DNA from 2 places in the Pseudomonas sp. m6p genome. Region 1 is predicted to be linked to the other one. Evidence: riboswitches for the same ligand, from Rfam matches in the RefSeq annotation. Region 1 holds a riboswitch; the other holds the start of a gene.
What was found. A riboswitch is a leader RNA that binds a small molecule or an ion and turns the genes downstream of it on or off. The one in region 1 is predicted to bind cobalamin.

Region 1 (9,511 bases):
ACCAAAGGCCTGATCGGCGAAGTGCCGCAAACGATGTGGCTGTTCGACTATCCGCTGCTGGAACGCACCTATTACCAGTTGGCAGTCAACTTCGATGTGTTCGGCAACGTCTCCCATCAGGCGCAGACCCGTCTGTATTTCGACCTGATTCGCAACGGCGCCGAACAGAACTTCCTGCGTCTGATGCCGGCCGATTCCCGTGAGGACTACCTCGACGATTGGTATCAGAGCAGCGGTCAGTTCAAGATGTGGCTCGACTACGAGGCCATCGATGATGACAAGCCGACCGGGTTGAAACTCGATCCGAAGGATCCGAAGTACGACTTCGCCATGCAACTGCTGGCACGCTACGGCGACCTCAATGCGCGGCCGGATCCGATCAACCGCTGTGACGGCGCCTACTGCTCGCGGCCGAACATTGATCCGGCGTTGCAGAACGCCGAACAGGCGCTGAGCCGCCTGACGTCACGACCGGCCGCCGGTCTGAAGGTCATCGACCAATTGCCGGAGGCCACCCTGCTGCGCATCGAAACCCGCAGCGGCAAACGCGAGGTCTACAGCTTGCTGCGCAACCGTGCGCACAGCAACGTGGCGTTTCTGTTGGGCGAATCCCTGCGCTATCAGCCAGGGCTCGACACCTTGACCATTTATCCAGGTGTGCTCAGCAGTTACCCGAACTTCATGTTCAATATTCCGGCCGCGCAAGTCCCGGAGTTTGTCGATGCCATGGAAAACGCCAAGGATGCCGATCGTTTCGAGAAAATCGTCGAACGCTGGGGGATTCGCCGCAGTCATCCGCAATTCTGGTTCTATTTTCACGACCTGAGTCAGTACATCCACGAAACCGAACCGGTGGAAGAGGGCGTGCTGGACATGAACCGCTACGAGAATCTTTGATCGTTGAGATCGACCTGCTGTCCCAACTCCAAGCAACACCGCAAAGCCCCTGTAGGAGCTGCCGAGTGCAACGAGGCTGCGATCTTTTGATTCTTTAACAACAAAGATCAAAAGATCGCAGCGTGCCGCAGCTCCTACAGGGGGCCGGAGGTGATTCAGGAATTGTGCACGGGAGCCGATCATGTTGATTTCAGTGCAGGCCCTGCGCGCGCTTGCCGCGTGGACCGTGGTCTGCCATCACTTCATGCAGATTTTCTTCGACTTCAAGGCGCGCGGCCCGGTCGGGCAGTTCTTCATCGACAAAGGCGCAGTCGGCGTCGATGTTTTCTTCGTCATCAGTGGTCTGGTGATTTTCCTCTCCACCGAAAGCAAAGCACTGCCGCCCGCGCGCTTTCTGCTGTACCGGCTGTTTCGCATTGTCCCGGCGTACTGGCTGTACACGCTGTTGATGGCGTTGCTGGTGCTGTTCGCCCGGCCAATGTTGCCGGATCAGACGGTGGACTGGGCGCATTTCCTCGCGTCGCTGCTATTCATTCCTGCGCAAAATCCTGGCGGCTACGGAATTTATCCGACGCTGAACGTCGGCTGGACGCTCAATTACGAAATGCTCTTCTATGTGTTGTTTGCATGCGCGCTGGCGTTCCGCTGGCAGGTGCGCTTGCTGGTGGTTGGCGCGTTGCTGTTTTCGGTTTGTCAGGCGTTTGGCTGGATCAACGAGTTTTACCGTTCGGACATCGTCTACGAATTTTTGCTGGGGATCGGCATTGGCGTGCTCTATCGCCGGGGCTGGATCGGTGCGGGTCTGTGGCTGCCACTGTTGGCGATGGGCGCCGCGTTGTCGGCGATCTATCACCTGGCGCCGGCGCCAAGGCTGTTGAACTGGGGCGTGCCGAGCGCGGTGCTGGTGATGGCGTGCATGGCACTGGAGCGCTACGTCGAGCGCAACCGCGTGATGAAATGGCTCGGTGACTGTTCCTATTCGGTGTATCTGATGCACGTGCTGGTGCTGTCGGTTGGCGGTTTTATCGCGCGGCGTTACGGGGTCAACCCGTATCTGATGTTCATCGTCTGCGCGGTGGCCATCGCTGTGGGGTCATGGTTGAGCTACGAATGGGTGGAAAAACGCAGCTATCGGTGGCTTAAAGCACGGATCGATGGCGAACCGCTACGCGTACCGGGCGAGAATCTTTCCCGACAAAAATACTAGGACTTTGTCCGGCGCAATGATTGGCGTAAACTGCGCCCAAGCCTGCGAGGAGTTTCCATGACCGCTATTACCATTACCGACGCCGCCCACGATTACCTGGCCGATCTGCTCTCCAAGCAGAACACCCCGGGTATCGGCATCCGCGTCTTCATCACCCAGCCTGGTACCCAGTACGCCGAAACCTGCATTGCCTACTGCAAGCCGGGCGAAGAAAAACCTGAAGATACCGCGCTGGGGCTGAAAAGCTTCACTGCTTATATCGATTCGTTCAGTGAAGCGTTTCTCGACGATGCCGTCGTCGACTACGCCACCGACCGCATGGGCGGCCAGCTGACCATCAAGGCGCCAAACGCCAAAGTCCCGATGGTCAACGCCGACAGCCCGGTCAACGAGCGCATCAACTACTACCTGCAAACCGAAATCAACCCGGGGCTGGCCAGCCACGGCGGTCAGGTCAGCCTGATCGATGTGGTCGAGGACGGCATTGCCGTGCTGCAGTTCGGCGGCGGCTGCCAGGGCTGCGGCCAGGCCGACGTGACCCTGAAGGAAGGTATCGAGCGCACCTTGCTTGAGCGTATTCCAGAGCTCAAAGGTGTGCGCGACGTGACCGACCACACGCAGAAAGAAAACGCCTACTACTGAGTAAGGTGTTCACTGCGAACATGAAAAACGGCGCCCCGTGAGCGCCGTTTTTTTATGCACTTGATTAATGAGTGCCTGTTTATTGTGTGGCGAGGGGATTTATCCCCGATGGGTTGCGAAGCAGCCCCAGAAAAGGAACTGCAAGCGCAGTTCATCGGGGATAAATCCCCTCGCCACAGGTTGGCACCCAATCCCATATGATTCAGGGTCTGTAGAGGTGCGCATGCCCCGCGCGATACAGCGACGACTCGCTAAACACCTCACTGCCCAGCACCCGACCCACCAGAATCAACGCCGTACGCCGAAACCCCTTGGCCTCAACCTTCGCCGCAATGTCCTCCAGCGTCCCCACCACCCAATCCTGATCCGGCCATGTTGCCCGGTGAATCACCGCAATCGGGCAATCCGCGCCGTAATGCGGCAGCAATTCAGTGATGATTTTCTGCAGATGGTTGACCCCCAGGTGAATCGCCATGGTCGCGCCATGCTGCGCCAGACTGCTCAACTCCTCACCCACCGGCATCGCGGTCTTGTCCGCGTAGCGGGTCAGAATCACGCTCTGTGACACATCCGGCAGCGTCAGCTCGGCGCCGAGCAAGGCTGCACAGGCGGCGGTGGCGGTGACGCCGGGGATGATTTCGAACGGAATATTCAACTCGCGCAGATAACGAATCTGCTCGCCAATCGCGCCGTACAGGCTCGGATCACCCGAGTGCACCCGCGCCACGTCCTGGCCCTTGCCGTGGGCGGTTGTGATCAATTCAATGATCTGCTCCAGATGCAATTCGGCGCTGTTGACCACCGTTTCCGCCTGATGTCCCTTGAGCACGGCGGCCGGCACCAGCGAGCCTGCGTAGATGATCACCGGGCAGCTGCGGATCAGCCGCTGGCCTTTGACGGTGATCAATTCCGGGTCGCCGGGGCCGGCGCCGATGAAGTAGACGGTCATGAAGAAATCCTGTGAAAAACGGGGCAGGGCAACGCTTCAGATGAAGATTGCTCATGATCAAACAGGGGGATTATCGGGAATTTACGCAGCGCCGGCCAATGCCAGTGTCGCCTGAGCGTATTTCTGCCGGGAAATCAGCAGCTTTGCCGGTGCCTGAATCAACTGCTCGGCCAGGGCCAGGGCGGCACTTTCCGCCACACCGTAGCAACCGGTGCGCTCATAGGCGATCTGCGAGTGATGGCTCAGTCGCTGCTGGTAAATGGCCAATTCTTCGCTGCTGAAATACAACAGCGGCAGCGCCAGTTGGCTGGCCAGTTCCTGCAAACCGGGTTCATCACGTTTAAGGTCGATGCTGGCCAGGGCCTTGACCGCCTCGAGTTCTATGCGATGCGCCTGCAATGCCTGATCGAGTAACGCGCGCAGCGTGCTGGCCGGGCAGCCGCGCTGGCAGCCCAGGCCAACCACGAAGGTCGGCGCTGCGCGGTCATCGGTCATGCGTGGTACTGACCATCGCTTTTGCGGCGGAACAACCAGGCGCTGATCAGGCCCAAGGCCAGCCAGAACGCCACGTTGGTCAACTGCGAAGCGATTTTGAACTGAGTTTCCAGCGCCTCCGGGGCGAGCATCGAATGCACTTCCGGTTGCGGCGCGCCGATCACGTGCGGCACGGCGAGGATCGCCACGCCCAGCAGCTTCATCAGCCAGTGGCGGCTGAACACGATCAGCGCCAGGCCGACTGCGGTGGAAGCGGCGGTGCCGATCCACCACGTTTGCCGCGACGCCAGATCGGCGGCAGCGGTGCCCGGCAGTTCAGGCGGCAGGCCGAGGGTCGGCGCGAGGACGAAGGTCGCGTAACCGGCCAGGCCCCAGAGTAGGCCCTGCGAAGTTTTGGTCGGTGCACGCAGGGTGTACAGGCCGGCGAGCATCAGCGCGAAACCGACCGCCACTACCAGATTGCCGCCGGTGGTCGAGACCACGCGTTGCCAGCCGTCTTCCGGCTCCCAGGCTTCAGCGTCGTGAGTGTGTGCGGCTGTACCGGCGGCGTGTTCGTGAACGGCCACCGGCTCGGACTTCTCGAAGGTTTCGGCCTGCAGAATCAGTGGCGAAACCCAGAAGCTTTGCAGCAACGTCAGCAGCAGGGCGGCCAGCAGGCCGGTGAAGCCTGCGGTTTGCGCGATACGCTTGATCATGTCGGCAGGTCTCAGTGGCACGGGAACGCGGCGCTGTGGCGGGTATCGTGAGCGGCGTTGTGCACCGCTTCGATGTGCGAGAAACCGGCGAAATAAACGAGGCCTGCACCCAGGATCGACGCCAAGATCGCGGCGGTCAGGCGTTGGCTCAAGGTGGCGGTGCTGGAGATTTTGTCGGTGTTGCTGCCGGTGCTGCTGATGATCGACATGGCGCTTCCCTCTGGAGTGTCAGCGGGTGATATAGAGCGCATGGAAACCCCTGCGAGTCGGGCACGCAGAGGTTCGAACAGCGCCCGCCCACCGCGGGTTTGTTATGTTCAGCGACGCAAAATGCGCGCTGTGTGTTGCGGGCCGGTCTCCGGGCTCACGAGGGGTTGGCATCAGGCCGACCTGCAAGCATCACCTTCCCATGCCGCAATGGCACAGTGGATTCGACGCTTCGCTCGCTTACCGTTGCGGGGGCAGCACCGGACTGACATGGCTTTGAGTAAAGCACATGATTCACCGGTTTCCCGTTTCACCCTGTGAAGGGCACCCGTAACAAGTTGTGTAGGAGAGCATGGGTTGGGGAATTTAGTCAATTTTGGGGGTGGATCCGTTGCTGCGGTAACGGCCGCTTAGGGTTCCGCCCTTACGGCGGGTCACTTTGGCAAAAGCCCCAAAGTAACCAAAGGGCTTTACCCTGACGTTCGGCCCTCGCTTGGGCTCGGGTTCCTTCGCTGCGGGATTCATCCGGGGGCAGCGCCTACGGTTTGCTTCGCTGCACCTCCTCTCGCTGTGTTTGGCTGCGCCAAACGGTCGCTGCGCTCCCACCCCGGATAAATCCCTCCACTCAGCCTGCCGACGGGCCTTGAGATCAAAAGCTTTACTCGAGCTAACGCTCATCGTGTTGAGTGGGGCGGCTTCGCCGCATGGGGTGTGCACGAATTAAATTGTGGGAGCTGGCTTGCCAGCGATGGCGGCCTGACAGCCGACCAAATTCCTAACTGAATACACCCAATCCCTGTAGGAACTGCCGAAGGCTGTGATCTTTTGATCTGGCTTTGGCTTTGGCTTTGGCTTTGGCTTTTGATCTTCAGCCCCTTCGGCAGGCCGAGCGAAGGTGTCCATCCGGGGGTAGGCGCGCAGCGCCATGCGGCGAAGCCGCATACATCGAGAGGAGGTGCAGCGAAGCAAACCGTAGGCGATGCCCCCGGATGGACACCGTAGGGAGGGAACACTGAGCCTCAGCGAAGTGCCGTACGCCGGGGCAAAGCCTTTTGGGTTACCTTTTCGGCGTCTGGAAAAGGTGACTCGCTGTAAGAGCGAAACCGCCAGCGGCGACACCCGCAGAAACAGATATGCCCCCAATCCAAAAAAAACCAGATCCCGTAACCCGAGGTCTGGCAAAAGTGACCCGCCGCAACGGCGAAACCGTAATCAGCAACCCCCGCAGCAACGGATATGCCCCCAATCCAAACATTGACCCATCCTCAACCCATGCGTAGCCTTGCACCTTCGAGGTTCTTCGGCCCACGCTGAAGCTAAGAAGGGAACGCGGTCAAAGCCGCGGCTGCCCCCGCAACTGTGAACGGTGAAGTTCGTTGCCACGCCACTGCCAGCTCAATCCACTGAGCCCGCGGGAAGGCGCAGCGAATGCCAGGCCCAAGGCCTGAACACCGTCAGCCAGGAGACCTGCCTCGTGACAGATTTCTCACTACAACCGGGCGGGGTGATCCGGTGGCGAATTCTTCCGCGCGCACGCTCGCAGCGGATCTCGTCCCGTATGCCCGCCACCTTGCCAAAGGGCATCCGATGAAAACACTGGCCAAACTCCCCGTCACCATCGTCACCGGTTTCCTCGGCTCGGGCAAAACCACCTTGCTGCGCCATATGCTCGACAACGCTCAGGGCCGCCGTATCGCGGTGATCGTCAACGAGTTCGGCGAGCTGGGAATCGACGGTGAGATCCTCAAACAATGCACCATCGGCTGCACCGAAGAAGAAGCCACCGGCCGCGTCTACGAACTGGCCAACGGCTGCCTGTGCTGCACAGTGCAGGAAGAGTTCTTCCCGGTGATGCGCGAACTGGTCGCCCGTCGCGGCGATCTCGATCACATTCTGATCGAGACGTCCGGTCTGGCTCTGCCAAAACCATTGGTGCAAGCCTTCCAGTGGCCGGAAATCCGCAACGCCTGCACCGTGGACGCGGTGATCACCGTGGTCGACAGCCCGGCCGTGGCCGCCGGTACCTTCGCCGCGTTCCCGGATCAGGTCGATGCCCAGCGCAAACTCGATCCGAATCTGGATCACGAATCGCCGCTGCACGAACTGTTCGCCGACCAACTGGCCAGCGCCGATCTGGTGATCCTCAACAAGGCCGATCAGACCAGCGCCGAAGATCTGGCTCGCGTTCGCGCTGAAGTCGCTGAAGAACTGCCGCCAGCGGTGAAAATCATCGAAGCCAGCAACGGTCGCCTGCCGCTGGACGTGCTGATCGGTCTCGGTGCCGGTTCCGAAGAACACATCGACAGCCGCCACAGCCATCACGATCACCACCACGACGGTGATGACGATCACGATGACCACGATCACGACGCCTTCGATTCGATCTCCATTGAACTGCCGCAAGCCGACGAAAGCCTGTTGCTCGACGCGCTGACGCAATTGGTGGTCAAGCACGGCATCCTGCGTGTGAAGGGCTTCGCGGCGATTCCGAACAAGCCGATGCGTCTGTTGATTCAAGGCGTGGGCACGCGTTTCGACAAGCACTTCGACCGCCAGTGGGGCGCTGATGAATCGCGTGTCACTCGTCTGGTGCTGATCGGCCAGAAGCTCGACGCCGCGCAACTCGAAGCGCAACTGCGCGCCGCGCTCAGCGTTTAAGCCATGCACCTGCTCAGGACCCAGCCCGGCGGTTTCGTGTCGGATGACAACATTGCCGACCTTGGACAAACCCCCGCCGAGCTGGTGATCCTGTGCAGCGGCGATTCCAGCCTGGCGCTGCTCGCCGAAGCGGCGCAGCAACTGCCTGAGGATTACCCGAGCCTGCGCCTGGCCAATCCGATGCAGGTGCAGAATCACGCCTCGGTCGATCTGTATGTCGATGAGGTGCTACGGCACGCCAAGGTCATTCTGATTTCGTTGCACGGCGGCATCGCCTATTGGCGTTACGGTGTCGAGCGTCTGGTGGAATTGTCCGAGCGCGGCGTGCAGGTGATTCTGGTACCGGGGGATGACCGTCCCGACCCGGAACTCAGCGACCTGAGCACCGTGCCCGCCGAAGATCGCGACCGTCTCTGGCAGTTTTTGCGTCAGGGCGGCATGGGCAATGCGCAGGGCTTCTTCCATTGCCTGGCCAACCGCTGGCTGTCGCGCGACTACACCTGGGGCGAGCCGCAGGCGCTGCCGCGTACGGCGATTTACCACCCACAGAAAAACACCGCCGCACTGAGCGACTGGCAAGCCGATTGGCTGCCCGGTCAACCAGTGGCGGCGGTGTTGTTTTATCGCTCGCATTTGCAAGCGGCGAACACCGCGTTCATCGACGTGTTCTGCCAACGCTTGCAGGCGGCGGGGCTCAATCCGTTGCCGATCGCCGTCGCCAGCCTGAAAGAACCCGGCTGCCTGTCGGTGGTCGAGGACTGGCTGGATGAGGTCGAAGCTGCGGTGATCCTCAACACCACCGGCTTCGCGCAATCCAGCCCGGAAGCGCCGCACCTGCGGCCGTTCCGGCGCAATATTCCGGTGATTCAGGCGATCTGCGCCCAGGACAACGAGCCGGGCTGGCGTGACAGCGAACAGGGGCTGGGGCCACGAGATCTGGCGATGCACATTGCCTTGCCGGAACTCGACGGGCGCATCATCAGCCGGCCGATCAGCTTCAAGGATCTGGCCTGGCGCAGCGAGCGCAGTCAGTCCGACGTGGTCTGCTACCGGGCGCAACCCGAGCGCATGGATTTTGTCGCTGAACTGGCCCGACGCTGGAGCGATCTGGCGCGGTTGCCGAACGCGGAAAAACGTATTGCGCTGATCCTCGCCAACTACCCGACCCGCGATGGTCGGATTGGCAATGGCGTCGGTCTCGACACGCCGGCGGCGGCATTGAATATCCTGCGCGCGTTGCAGACCGAAGGCTTTCCGTTGACGGCTGAGTTGCCGGACAGCGGCACCGCGTTGATCCAGCAATTACTCGGCGGAGTCAGCAACGACCTCGACAGCATCGACCTGCGTCCGTGTCAGCAAAGTCTGGCGATGGACGCCTACCTGGCGATGTTCAATGCGCTGCCCGAGGCCAATCGCGCGGCCGTGCTGGAACGCTGGGGCGCGCCGCAAAACGACCCGATGTGCCGCGACGGGCGAATGATGATCGCCGGGCTGCGTTTTGGCCTGACCTTCGTCGGCATTCAGCCGGCGCGCGGTTATCAGGTCGATCCAAGTGCGGTGTATCACGACCCGGATCTGGTGCCGCCGCACGGCTATCTGGCGTTCTATTTCTGGCTGCGCAACACCTACGGTGCGCACGCGGTGATTCACGTCGGCAAGCACGGCAACCTCGAATGGCTGCCGGGCAAGGGTGTCGGCCTTTCGGAAAGTTGCTGGCCGGACGCGCTGCTCGGGCCGCTGCCGAACATCTATCCGTTTATC
Region 2 (9,511 bases), 1.8 Mb from region 1:
CTCGGCGCGTTCGTGCGCGGGCAGTTGCTGGTGATGCTGGCGCTGGGCGTGATTTACGCAGCGGGTCTGATGATCGTTGGGCTGGAACTGGGGCTGTTGATCGGCCTGATCGCCGGTCTGGCGGCCATCGTGCCGTACATGGGCTTTGTCATCGGCATTGGCGCGGCGCTGATTGCCGGCTTGTTCCAGTTCGGTGGTGATCTGTATCCGATGATCGGAATCGTGGCGGTGTTCATGGTCGGGCAGGCGCTCGAAGGCATGGTGCTGACGCCTTTGCTGGTGGGTGACCGGATCGGTCTGCATCCGGTGGCGGTGATTTTCGCGATTCTGGCCGGCGGCGAGCTGTTCGGCTTTACCGGTGTGCTGCTGGCATTGCCGGTGGCGGCGGTGATCATGGTGCTGGTGCGTCACGTGCACGATTTGTACAAGGACTCGGATATTTACAGCGGGACCGATGAGCCCGAGTTGTAATCCGATCACGGGCGGCCCGGCATTGTGCCGGGTTGGCCCGGGTTTTGCGGCGGGTTCGTTCGATACCGCGTCAGAGAAACTGTCATAAAACCAGCGTGTTAACGCAAACCTTTGATTTTGCTTGGGGTCTGTCGCATTGTGCGCTCAGCTTCACGGGTATAAACTTCGCAAACATTACACAGAGGCCACTAACGGTTCCTTGAGAACTGTTCAGTCAGCATGAAACCGATTCAGCTGCCCCTAGGTGTGCGTCTGCGTGACGACGCCACCTTCATCAACTACTACCCAGGCGCCAATGCCGCTGCACTCGGCTATGTCGAGCGCCTATGCGAAGCCGACGCCGGTTGGACCGAAAGCCTGATCTACCTGTGGGGCAAGCACGGGGTAGGGCGTACGCATCTGTTGCAGGCGGCTTGCCTGCGCTTTGAGCAGATGGGTGAGCCGGCGGTGTACCTGCCGCTGGCCGAATTGATGGATCGCGGTATCGAAATCCTCGACAACCTTGAGCAGTACGAACTGGTCTGCCTGGATGACTTGCAGGTGATTGCCGGCAAGCCGGACTGGGAAGAGGCGATGTTTCATCTGTTCAACCGCTTGCGTGACAGCGGTCGGCGTTTGCTGATTGCCGCTTCAACCTCGCCACGCGAGCTGCCGGTGAAACTGGCTGACCTCAAATCGCGCCTGACGCTGGCGCTGATCTTCCAGATGCGCCCGCTTTCCGATGAAGACAAATTGCGTGCCCTGCAATTGCGTGCTTCGCGTCGCGGCCTGCACCTGACCGATGAAGTCGGACACTTTATTCTGACCCGCGGCACCCGCAGCATGAGTGCACTGTTCGACCTGCTCGAACAGCTGGATCAGGCCTCGTTGCAGGCGCAACGCAAGCTGACAATTCCGTTCCTGAAAGAGACCCTCGGTTGGTAGTCAGCCCTTGAAATACGAGGCTTTCAGCACGTTTCGACATATTTCAGGCGCCAGAAAATCCGCGTTTCCGCAACGTATGCAGACCGCGTATCGAGTCAAATGGGCTTAAGCGCTTAGATGTAAACGAGAAACCGGGAAGTCACAAAAAGATCGATTGAATTTGCAAATGAGGCCGATAGCGGGCATAGTCTCGGCTTCTTTACAACTTCAGCCACGGTCGTGCCCATGCTAAATCGCTTCGCACCCCTCGTGCCTCTCGCACTCGTCACCCTGTTGTTCGGTTGCGCTGCTCATTCTCCAGTTCAAGAGCAGCCTCAGCAGGTTAAAAATTCTGCCACTGCCCAGTCTTCCGTTACTTACCAGGAAGAGCTGGACACCGAAAAAGAACTCTCGGACTTCAACAAGAAGCCGTACGAGCTCCCGGTTCTGGCCGACAGTATCCTTGAACGCGGCATGTCCCTGATCGGTACCCGTTACCGTTTCGGCGGCACCTCTGAAGCCGGTTTCGACTGCAGCGGTTTCATCGGTTACCTGTTCCGCGAAGAGGCCGGCATGAATCTGCCGCGCTCCACCCGTGAAATGATCAACGTGGATGCGCCTCTGGTCTCGCGCGGCAACCTTGAGCCGGGCGATCTGCTGTTCTTCGCCACCAACGGTCGTCGCGGTCGTGTAAGCCACGCCGGGATCTACCTGGGTGACAATCAGTTCATCCACTCCAGCAGTCGTCGCAGCGGCGGTGTTCGCATCGACAGCCTGGGTGACAGCTACTGGAGCAAGACCTTCATCGAAGCCAAACGCGCGCTCGCGATGGCTCCGACCGTGGTCACCGCTCGCAAGTAATTCCCCCGTTGTCGCCACGTCCGTGGCGACAAGAACGGTGCCCGGCAAGGGAGTAGACCTAGACTTTACAAGGTGAAGTTAAAGTCTTACTTGAAGTTTGCCGCGTAGCCGCTAGAATCCTGTATCTATATTGATGGCAAACCGCCTGCGTGCTCCGCAGGCGGTTTTGTTTCTGTCCATTCGGCAGAGAAAGCCGCAGCCAGATCAGGATGTTCTGCTTATGACGATGTCGGCCCGCCTCACATTGATTTTCTTCGCAGCGCTGCTCAGCGCCTGCGCCAGCCGCACCCCGCCGCCTGCGCCCGTGGTACGCGCTCCGGTGGTGTTCGGGCCCTCCCAAGCTTTTTCGCCCGCTGCTGAAGACGTGCTGTTTCGCGCGCTGGGCCTGGTTGGCACGCCCTATCGCTGGGGCGGCAACACGCCAGACTCCGGGTTTGATTGCAGCGGTCTGATAGGTTTCGTCTACCGCGATGCCGCCGGCATCTCCCTGCCGCGCTCCACCCGCGAGATGATCGTGATGCAGGCGCCGAATGTGGGCAAGGAAGGGTTGCAGACCGGCGACCTGATCTTCTTCGCCACCAACGGCGGCTCTCAGGTCAGCCATGCGGGGATCTACGTGGGGGAAGGTCGCTTCGTGCATGCGCCAGCAACCGGCGGCACAGTGAAGCTGGACAGCCTGTCGAAGGCGTATTGGCAGAAGGCGTATCTGAGTGCCAAGCGGGTGTTGCAGCCGGAGCATCTGGCGCATAACCCGTAGTAAAAATAGCAGCCATTCCAATGTGGGAGCGAGCCTGCTCGCGAAAGCGGTGTATCAGTCAACCCAATGGAGGCTGACACTACGCATTCGCGAGCAGGCTCGCTCCCACAGTTGTTTCAGGTCAGGCAAAAGTTACTTGGCGGACGAAACCCGCCAAACCTTGTTCCCCACATCATCCGCCACCAGCAAACCACCTTGCTGGTCGATTGCCACGCCTACCGGGCGGCCCAAAGCGTTCTCGTCCTTGTCGAGGAAACCGGTCAGCACATCCACCGGTGCTCCGTTCGGCTTGCCGGCGGCGAATGGTACGAAAATCACCTTATAGCCACTGTGCGGTTTGCGGTTCCACGAGCCGTGTTGACCGATGAACGCGCCTTCCTTGAACTGCGCCGGCAGGCTGTTGCCTTCGGCGAAGGTCAGGCCCAGCGAGGCAGTGTGCGGGCCGACGGCGTAGTCCGGAGCGATGGCCTTGGCCACCAGATCCAGATTCTGCGGCTTCACCCGCACATCCACGTGCTGGCCGTAATAGCTGAAAGGCCAGCCATAGAAGCCACCGTCCTTGACCGAGGTGATGTAGTCCGGCACCAGGTCGCTGCCGATTTCGTCACGTTCGTTGACTGCTGTCCACAGCGCGCCTGTGGTGGGTTCCCACGCCAGACCGTTGGGGTTACGAATGCCCGAGGCGAAGATCCGGTGATTGCCGGTGGCGCGATCCACTTCCCAGATCGCGGCGCGACCTTCCTCTTTATCCAGACCATTCTCGCCGACGTTGCTGTTCGAGCCGACGGTGACATACAGCTTGCTGCCGTCCTTGCTGGCGATGACGTTCTTGGTCCAGTGATGGTTCAGCGTACCGCCAGGCAGATCGGTGACTTTGATCGGCTGGGTCTTGATCTCGGTCGCGCCGAATTCGTAGTGAAAGCGCAGCAGGCGATCGGTGTCAGCGACGTACAAATCGTTACCGACCAGGGTCATGCCAAACGGCGAATTGAGATTTTGAAGAAACACCGTGCGGGTCTCGGCCACGCCGTCGTGATCGGCGTCGCGCAACAAGGTGATGCGGTTCGGGCTTGGCACGCCGGCACCGGCTTTGCCCATGACTTTCTTCATCACCCAGCCGCGAATACCACTGCTGTCATCCGGCTTGGGCGGCGCGTTGGTTTCCGCCACCAATACGTCACCGTTGGGCAGCACGTAGAGCCAGCGTGGGTGATCGAGGCCTTCGGCAAATGCAGCCACTTGCGTACCGGCTGCGGCGGTCGGTTTGCCACCTGCAGGCCAGCCGACCGCTGGGGCGATGTTCACCGTCGGGATCAGGGTTTTGTTCGGTTCAGGCAGTTTCGGTGACGGACCGGTGCCGTCGGAAACCTGCAGGCTGGAGGATTCACCGCAGGCGGCGAGCCCTCCGGCGAGAGCGATGACGAGAGCGAGTCGGGTTTTGCGCATTGCTGATCTTCCCTATGAATGCATGCTTAATCATAGAGGAGCTTGCGCACCCGATGGTTCAACCGCTCAACCGCGGGCCTCTTTGAACAGCACGGCGATGCCCGGATGATAGTTGCCCGCTTCGCTGCGCAACTTGCGGTAGGCGTAGGGGAAATACCAGGCCACGGCGCAGCAGTGTTCCTTTTGCAGGTCGTCGACCATGTCCTGCAGTTCTTCGGGGCTGGCACTGTGCTGGGCCTTCTGCGGGGCGACGAACAGACAGCCGAGTTTGAGGTCACTGGCGAAGCTGATGCGTTTGGCATCGCTGGTGATGTCCAGCAGGGCCTGAGTCAGGTTGAGGTTGTTGACCCGCGGCCAGCGCTGGGTGGCCTGAAGGTAGGCGCGGTCTTCGGCCCCGGCGATGAACAGGTCGGCGCGGGCATTGCGCTCGCCGTCCTCGTTCTGCTTGCGGGTGGTGGTATCGCAGAGGGTAACCAACTCGGCCATCCATGCCGCAGCGGAGAGCAAGCCGAGATTGGCTTTCTCGTCATGCCAGTAGGGTGTGTCGTTGTCACCGCGTACCGCGTTGTAACGGTCAATACAGTCAAACCAGCGTTCAAGCACCGGGCGCAGGAATTCCAGGCGCGGGTTGCTGATGATCATGCCTTGCATCGTCATCATCCTTATTGTTGTGGTGTGCTTTTTCAATCAAAAGCATGGCTCTTTGATATCACTTGTCTCAGTGTGGCACAAGATTGGCGTCAGATAATTGATCGGCGGCAGTTATTCGCCCGACGGCCCCCTCTTTAATTGACGCTCCATCCCCAACCCTCTAACCTTCGCGGCTTGTTTCAGGTGCTCTGTGACGCGTGTCGACAGAGTGAAACAGGGAAGCCGGTGAGGGTTGTCTTCAGGTGAAAGACGATCACGATCCCGGCGCTGCCCCCGCAACGGTAAATGAGTGAAAACTGCGCATTGAGCCACTGTGTCGACCGACGCGGGAAGGCGCGCAGTCAGGCGATTCGCCGCTCATGAGCCCGGAGACCGGCCTGATCCATCCAGCGGCATCACGGTGGGCGATGCCAGGCTTTTTGCCGTCTGTTCTTGTGCCTGCCCGCCGTTATCCAGCCTCAACGGAGAGCTCCCCCATGACCGATTCCCCCGAGCGCGACGAACGCCATCTGGCGCGTATGCAGCGCAAAAAAGCCGTGATCGACGAACGCATCGCCAATTCGCCCGACGAGTGCGGCCTGGTGCTGGTGTTGACCGGCAATGGCAAAGGCAAAAGCAGCTCGGCGTTCGGCATGCTTGCCCGTGCCATGGGCCACGGCATGCAGTGCGGTGTGGTGCAGTTCATCAAGGGCCGCAACAGCACTGGCGAAGAACTGTTTTTCCGCCGCTTCCCCGAGCAAGTGCGTTTTCACGTAATGGGCGAGGGTTTCACCTGGGAAACCCAGGACCGCCAGCGTGACATCGCCGCCGCCGAAGCTGCGTGGGCAGTGTCCCGCGAGCTGCTGCGCGATCCGTCGATCGGCCTGGTGGTGCTGGATGAACTGAACATTGCCCTGAAACACGGCTACCTCGATCTGGATCGAGTGCTCAGCGACCTGCAGGCGCGTCCGCCGATGCAGCACGTGATCGTCACCGGCCGCGCGGCCAAACCGGAAATGATCGAGATGGGCGACACCGTCACCGAAATGGGTATGCTCAAGCACGCCTTCCAGGCCGGCATCAAAGCGCAGAAAGGCGTCGAACTTTGAATCAACCACGTCACTGCCCGGCGGTGCTGATTGCCGCCCCGGCCTCCGGTCAGGGCAAGACCACCGTCACCGCCGCGCTCGCTCGCTTGCATCGCAATCAGGGGCGCAAGGTGCGCGTGTTCAAGTGCGGCCCGGACTTCCTCGACCCGATGATTCTCGAGCGCGCCAGCGGTGCGCCGGTGTATCAAATGGACATGTGGATGGTCGGCGAGCAGGAAAGCCGCCGCCTGTTGTGGGAAGCCGCCGCCGAAGCCGATCTGATCCTGATCGAAGGCGTGATGGGCCTGTTCGACGGCACGCCGTCCAGTGCTGATCTGGCGCGGCATTTCGGCGTGCCGGTGCTTGGTGTGATCGATGGCACCGCCATGGCCCAGACCTTTGGTGCACTGGCGCTGGGGTTGGCGCGCTATCAGCCGGACCTGCCGTTTGCCGGGGTGCTGGCCAACCGCGTCGGCACTTTGCGTCATGCGCAATTGCTCGAAGGCAGCCTCACCGAAGGTCTGCGTTGGTACGGCGCGCTGTCGCGGGAAACCGGGATCGAGTTGCCGAGCCGCCATCTCGGTCTGGTGCAAGCCAGCGAACTGAATGATCTGGACCTGCGTCTCGACGCGGCCGCCCAAGCGTTGGCCAGCAGTTGCGAGGTAGCGCTGCCACCGGCCGTGGAGTTCGCCGCGCCTGAAGTGATCCCTGCTGAGCCGCTGCTCGACGGCGTGCGCATTGCCGTCGCTCGTGACGAAGCCTTTGCCTTCACCTACGGTGCCAGCCTCGATCTGCTGCGGGCGATGGGCGCCGAGTTGAGTTTCTTTTCGCCGATCCGCGATACCCAATTGCCCGACGCCGACAGTCTGTATTTGCCCGGTGGTTACCCGGAATTGCACCATGTCTCGCTGGCGCGAAACACCGCGATGCTGGATGCGATTCGCGCGCACCACGCCGCCGGCAAACCACTGCTTGCCGAGTGCGGCGGCATGCTCTATCTGCTCGACGCGTTGACCGATGTCGAAGGCACCCGCGCCGAACTGGTCGGGCTGCTGCGCGGTGAGGCAGTGATGCAAAAACGTCTGGCGGCACTGGCACTGCAAGCGGTGGATTTGCCGGAGGGCTCGCTGCGTGGGCACACCTATCACCATTCCCTGACCAGCACCGAGCTGACGCCGATTGCCCGGGGCATCAGCCCGAATGGCGGGCGCGGGGCGGAGGCGGTTTATCGGGAGGGGCGGATGACGGCGTCGTACGTGCATTTTTACTTTCCGTCGAACCCGACTGCGATTGCCGCATTGTTTGCGCCAGATCTCAAGGCCGCCATCGCTGGCAAGCCAGCTCCCACAGTGGCCGGTGTCATGCCTGAAGAAACGCGATCCCCTGTGGGAGCTGGCTTGCCAGCGATGGGGCCATGACCGACAACGCCTATTCCGAGGCCGAACGCGCAGCCGTCTACCGAGCCATCGCCGAACGCCGCGACATGCGCCACTTCACCGGCGGCACGGTCGAGCCGGAGCTGCTGCGCCGTCTGCTCGAAGCCGCGCATCAGGCGCCCAGCGTCGGTCTGATGCAGCCATGGCGCTTCATCCGCATCAGCGATCGCGCCCTGCGCGGGCAGATCCAGAACCTCGTCGAAGAAGAGCGCGTGCGTACCGCCGAAGCCCTCGGCGAGCGCAGTGACGAGTTCATGAAGCTCAAGGTTGAAGGCATCAACGACTGCGCCGAAGTGCTGGTCGCGGCGCTGATGGATGATCGCGAAAAGCACATTTTCGGCCGTCGTACGCTGCCGGAAATGGACATGGCCTCGCTGTCCTGCGCGATTCAGAATCTGTGGCTGGCGTCCCGTGCCGAGGGGCTGGGCATGGGCTGGGTGTCGCTGTTCGAACCGCAGGCGCTGGCCGATCTGCTGCAGCTGCCGGCCGGGGCCAAGCCATTGGCGGTGTTGTGCCTGGGGCCGGTCAAGGCATTCTATCCGGCGCCGATGCTGGTACTCGAAGGGTGGGCGCAGGCGCGGCCGCTCAATGAGTTGCTGTACGAAAATTATTGGGGAGTGAGTCAATGAGTGTGGCGTTGTTGAGTGTCGCCGCAGTCGCGCTGGATGCGCTGCTGGGTGAACCGAAACGCTGGCATCCGCTGGTGGCGTTCGGCAATTTTGCCGGGCGCGTCGAGCGCCGTTTCAATGCGGGCGGACGTGGCTGGCGCAGTCACGGGGTCACCGCGTGGGTGATCGCGGTGCTGCCGCTGACCTTGCTCGCGACCGCGTTTTCCTGGGCGCCGTACGTCGGCTGGATCGTCGAGATTCTGGCGCTGTATTGCGCCCTCGGCATGCGCAGCCTCGGTGAGCATGTCGCGCCGGTAGCTGCCGCCTTGCGCGCCGATGATCTGGAAGAAGCACGCAAACGCGTCGGTTATCTGGTCAGCCGTCAGACCAGCGAACTGGACAGCACCGCCGTCGCCCGCGCCGCCACTGAATCGGTGCTGGAAAACGGCAGTGACGCGGTGTTCGCCGCGCTGTTCTGGTTTGTCGTGGCCGGTGCGCCGGGGGTGGTGCTCTATCGCCTGAGCAATACGCTCGACGCGATGTGGGGCTATCGCAACGAACGCTTCGAGCGCTTCGGCTGGTGCGCGGCAAAAATCGACGACGTGCTCAACTACATTCCGGCCCGACTGGTGGCGCTGACCTACGCACTGCTGGGCAACACCCGGCTCGCCTGGAAATGCTGGCGCAGCCAGGGCCCGCAATGGGACAGCCCCAACGCCGGTCCGGTAATGGCGGCTGGCGCCGGTGCGTTAGGCGTCGAACTGGGCGGACCGGCGATTTATCACGGTGAGCTGCATGAGCGTCCGCAACTGGGCGAAGGTGCGCCGGCGGATGCCGATTCGATTGATCGCGGCTGGCAATTGGTCCAGCGCGGGGTATGGTTATGGCTGCTGATTCTCTGCGTGGGGGCTGAATTCTATGCTTGAGCACGGTGGCCGGCTGCGCAAGGCTGCACTCGATTACGGGATTGCCGAGGCCAACTGGCTCGACCTGTCCAGCGGGCTTGCGCCGTGGCCGTTTGCGGTGCCGCAGATTCCGTTGCGCGCCTGGGCACGCTTGCCGGAAACCGACGACGGGCTGGAGCAGGCCGCGTGTGATTACTACGGTGCTTCGCAGGTGCTGCCGGTGGCCGGTTCGCAAATGGCGATCCAGCTGCTGCCGCGTTTGCGCCGCGCCGGCAAGGTCGGTGTGTTGTCGCCGTGTTATGCCGAGCACGCCGAAGCCTGGCGTCGCAGTGGTTATATCGTGCGCGAAGTGCTGGAGCAGGAAGTGGAATTCTTTCTCGACAGCCTCGACGTGCTGGTGGTGGTC

Region 2: linked by a shared signal. The riboswitch ahead of cobO (cob(I)yrinic acid a,c-diamide adenosyltransferase) and the one ahead of ACYZUM_RS12945 (CbtB domain-containing protein) in region 1 are both predicted to bind cobalamin.

Annotation. Positions count from the first base shown of each region.
Region 1 is NZ_CM147084.1:2,816,837-2,826,347, reverse strand. It holds gene ACYZUM_RS12975 (fatty acid cis/trans isomerase) at 1-897, shown strand, start outside; gene ACYZUM_RS12970 (acyltransferase family protein) at 1,079-2,104, shown strand; gene nfuA (Fe-S biogenesis protein NfuA) at 2,162-2,746, shown strand; gene cobM (precorrin-4 C(11)-methyltransferase) at 2,949-3,695, opposite strand; gene ACYZUM_RS12955 (cobalamin biosynthesis protein) at 3,777-4,190, opposite strand; gene ACYZUM_RS12950 (CbtA family protein) at 4,187-4,885, opposite strand; gene ACYZUM_RS12945 (CbtB domain-containing protein) at 4,897-5,094, opposite strand; cobalamin riboswitch at 5,218-5,439, opposite strand; cobalamin riboswitch at 6,369-6,581, shown strand; gene cobW (cobalamin biosynthesis protein CobW) at 6,680-7,750, shown strand; gene cobN (cobaltochelatase subunit CobN) at 7,754-9,511, shown strand, end outside.
Region 2 is NZ_CM147084.1:1,053,826-1,063,336, forward strand. It holds gene ACYZUM_RS04965 (AI-2E family transporter) at 1-471, shown strand, start outside; gene hda (DnaA regulatory inactivator Hda) at 691-1,395, shown strand; gene ACYZUM_RS04975 (C40 family peptidase) at 1,621-2,235, shown strand; gene ACYZUM_RS04980 (C40 family peptidase) at 2,456-2,992, shown strand; gene ACYZUM_RS04985 (PQQ-dependent sugar dehydrogenase) at 3,125-4,438, opposite strand; gene ACYZUM_RS04990 (hypothetical protein) at 4,505-5,089, opposite strand; cobalamin riboswitch at 5,254-5,484, shown strand; gene cobO (cob(I)yrinic acid a,c-diamide adenosyltransferase) at 5,566-6,177, shown strand; gene ACYZUM_RS05000 (cobyrinate a,c-diamide synthase) at 6,174-7,574, shown strand; gene bluB (5,6-dimethylbenzimidazole synthase) at 7,571-8,221, shown strand; gene cbiB (adenosylcobinamide-phosphate synthase CbiB) at 8,218-9,126, shown strand; gene cobD (threonine-phosphate decarboxylase CobD) at 9,119-9,511, shown strand, end outside.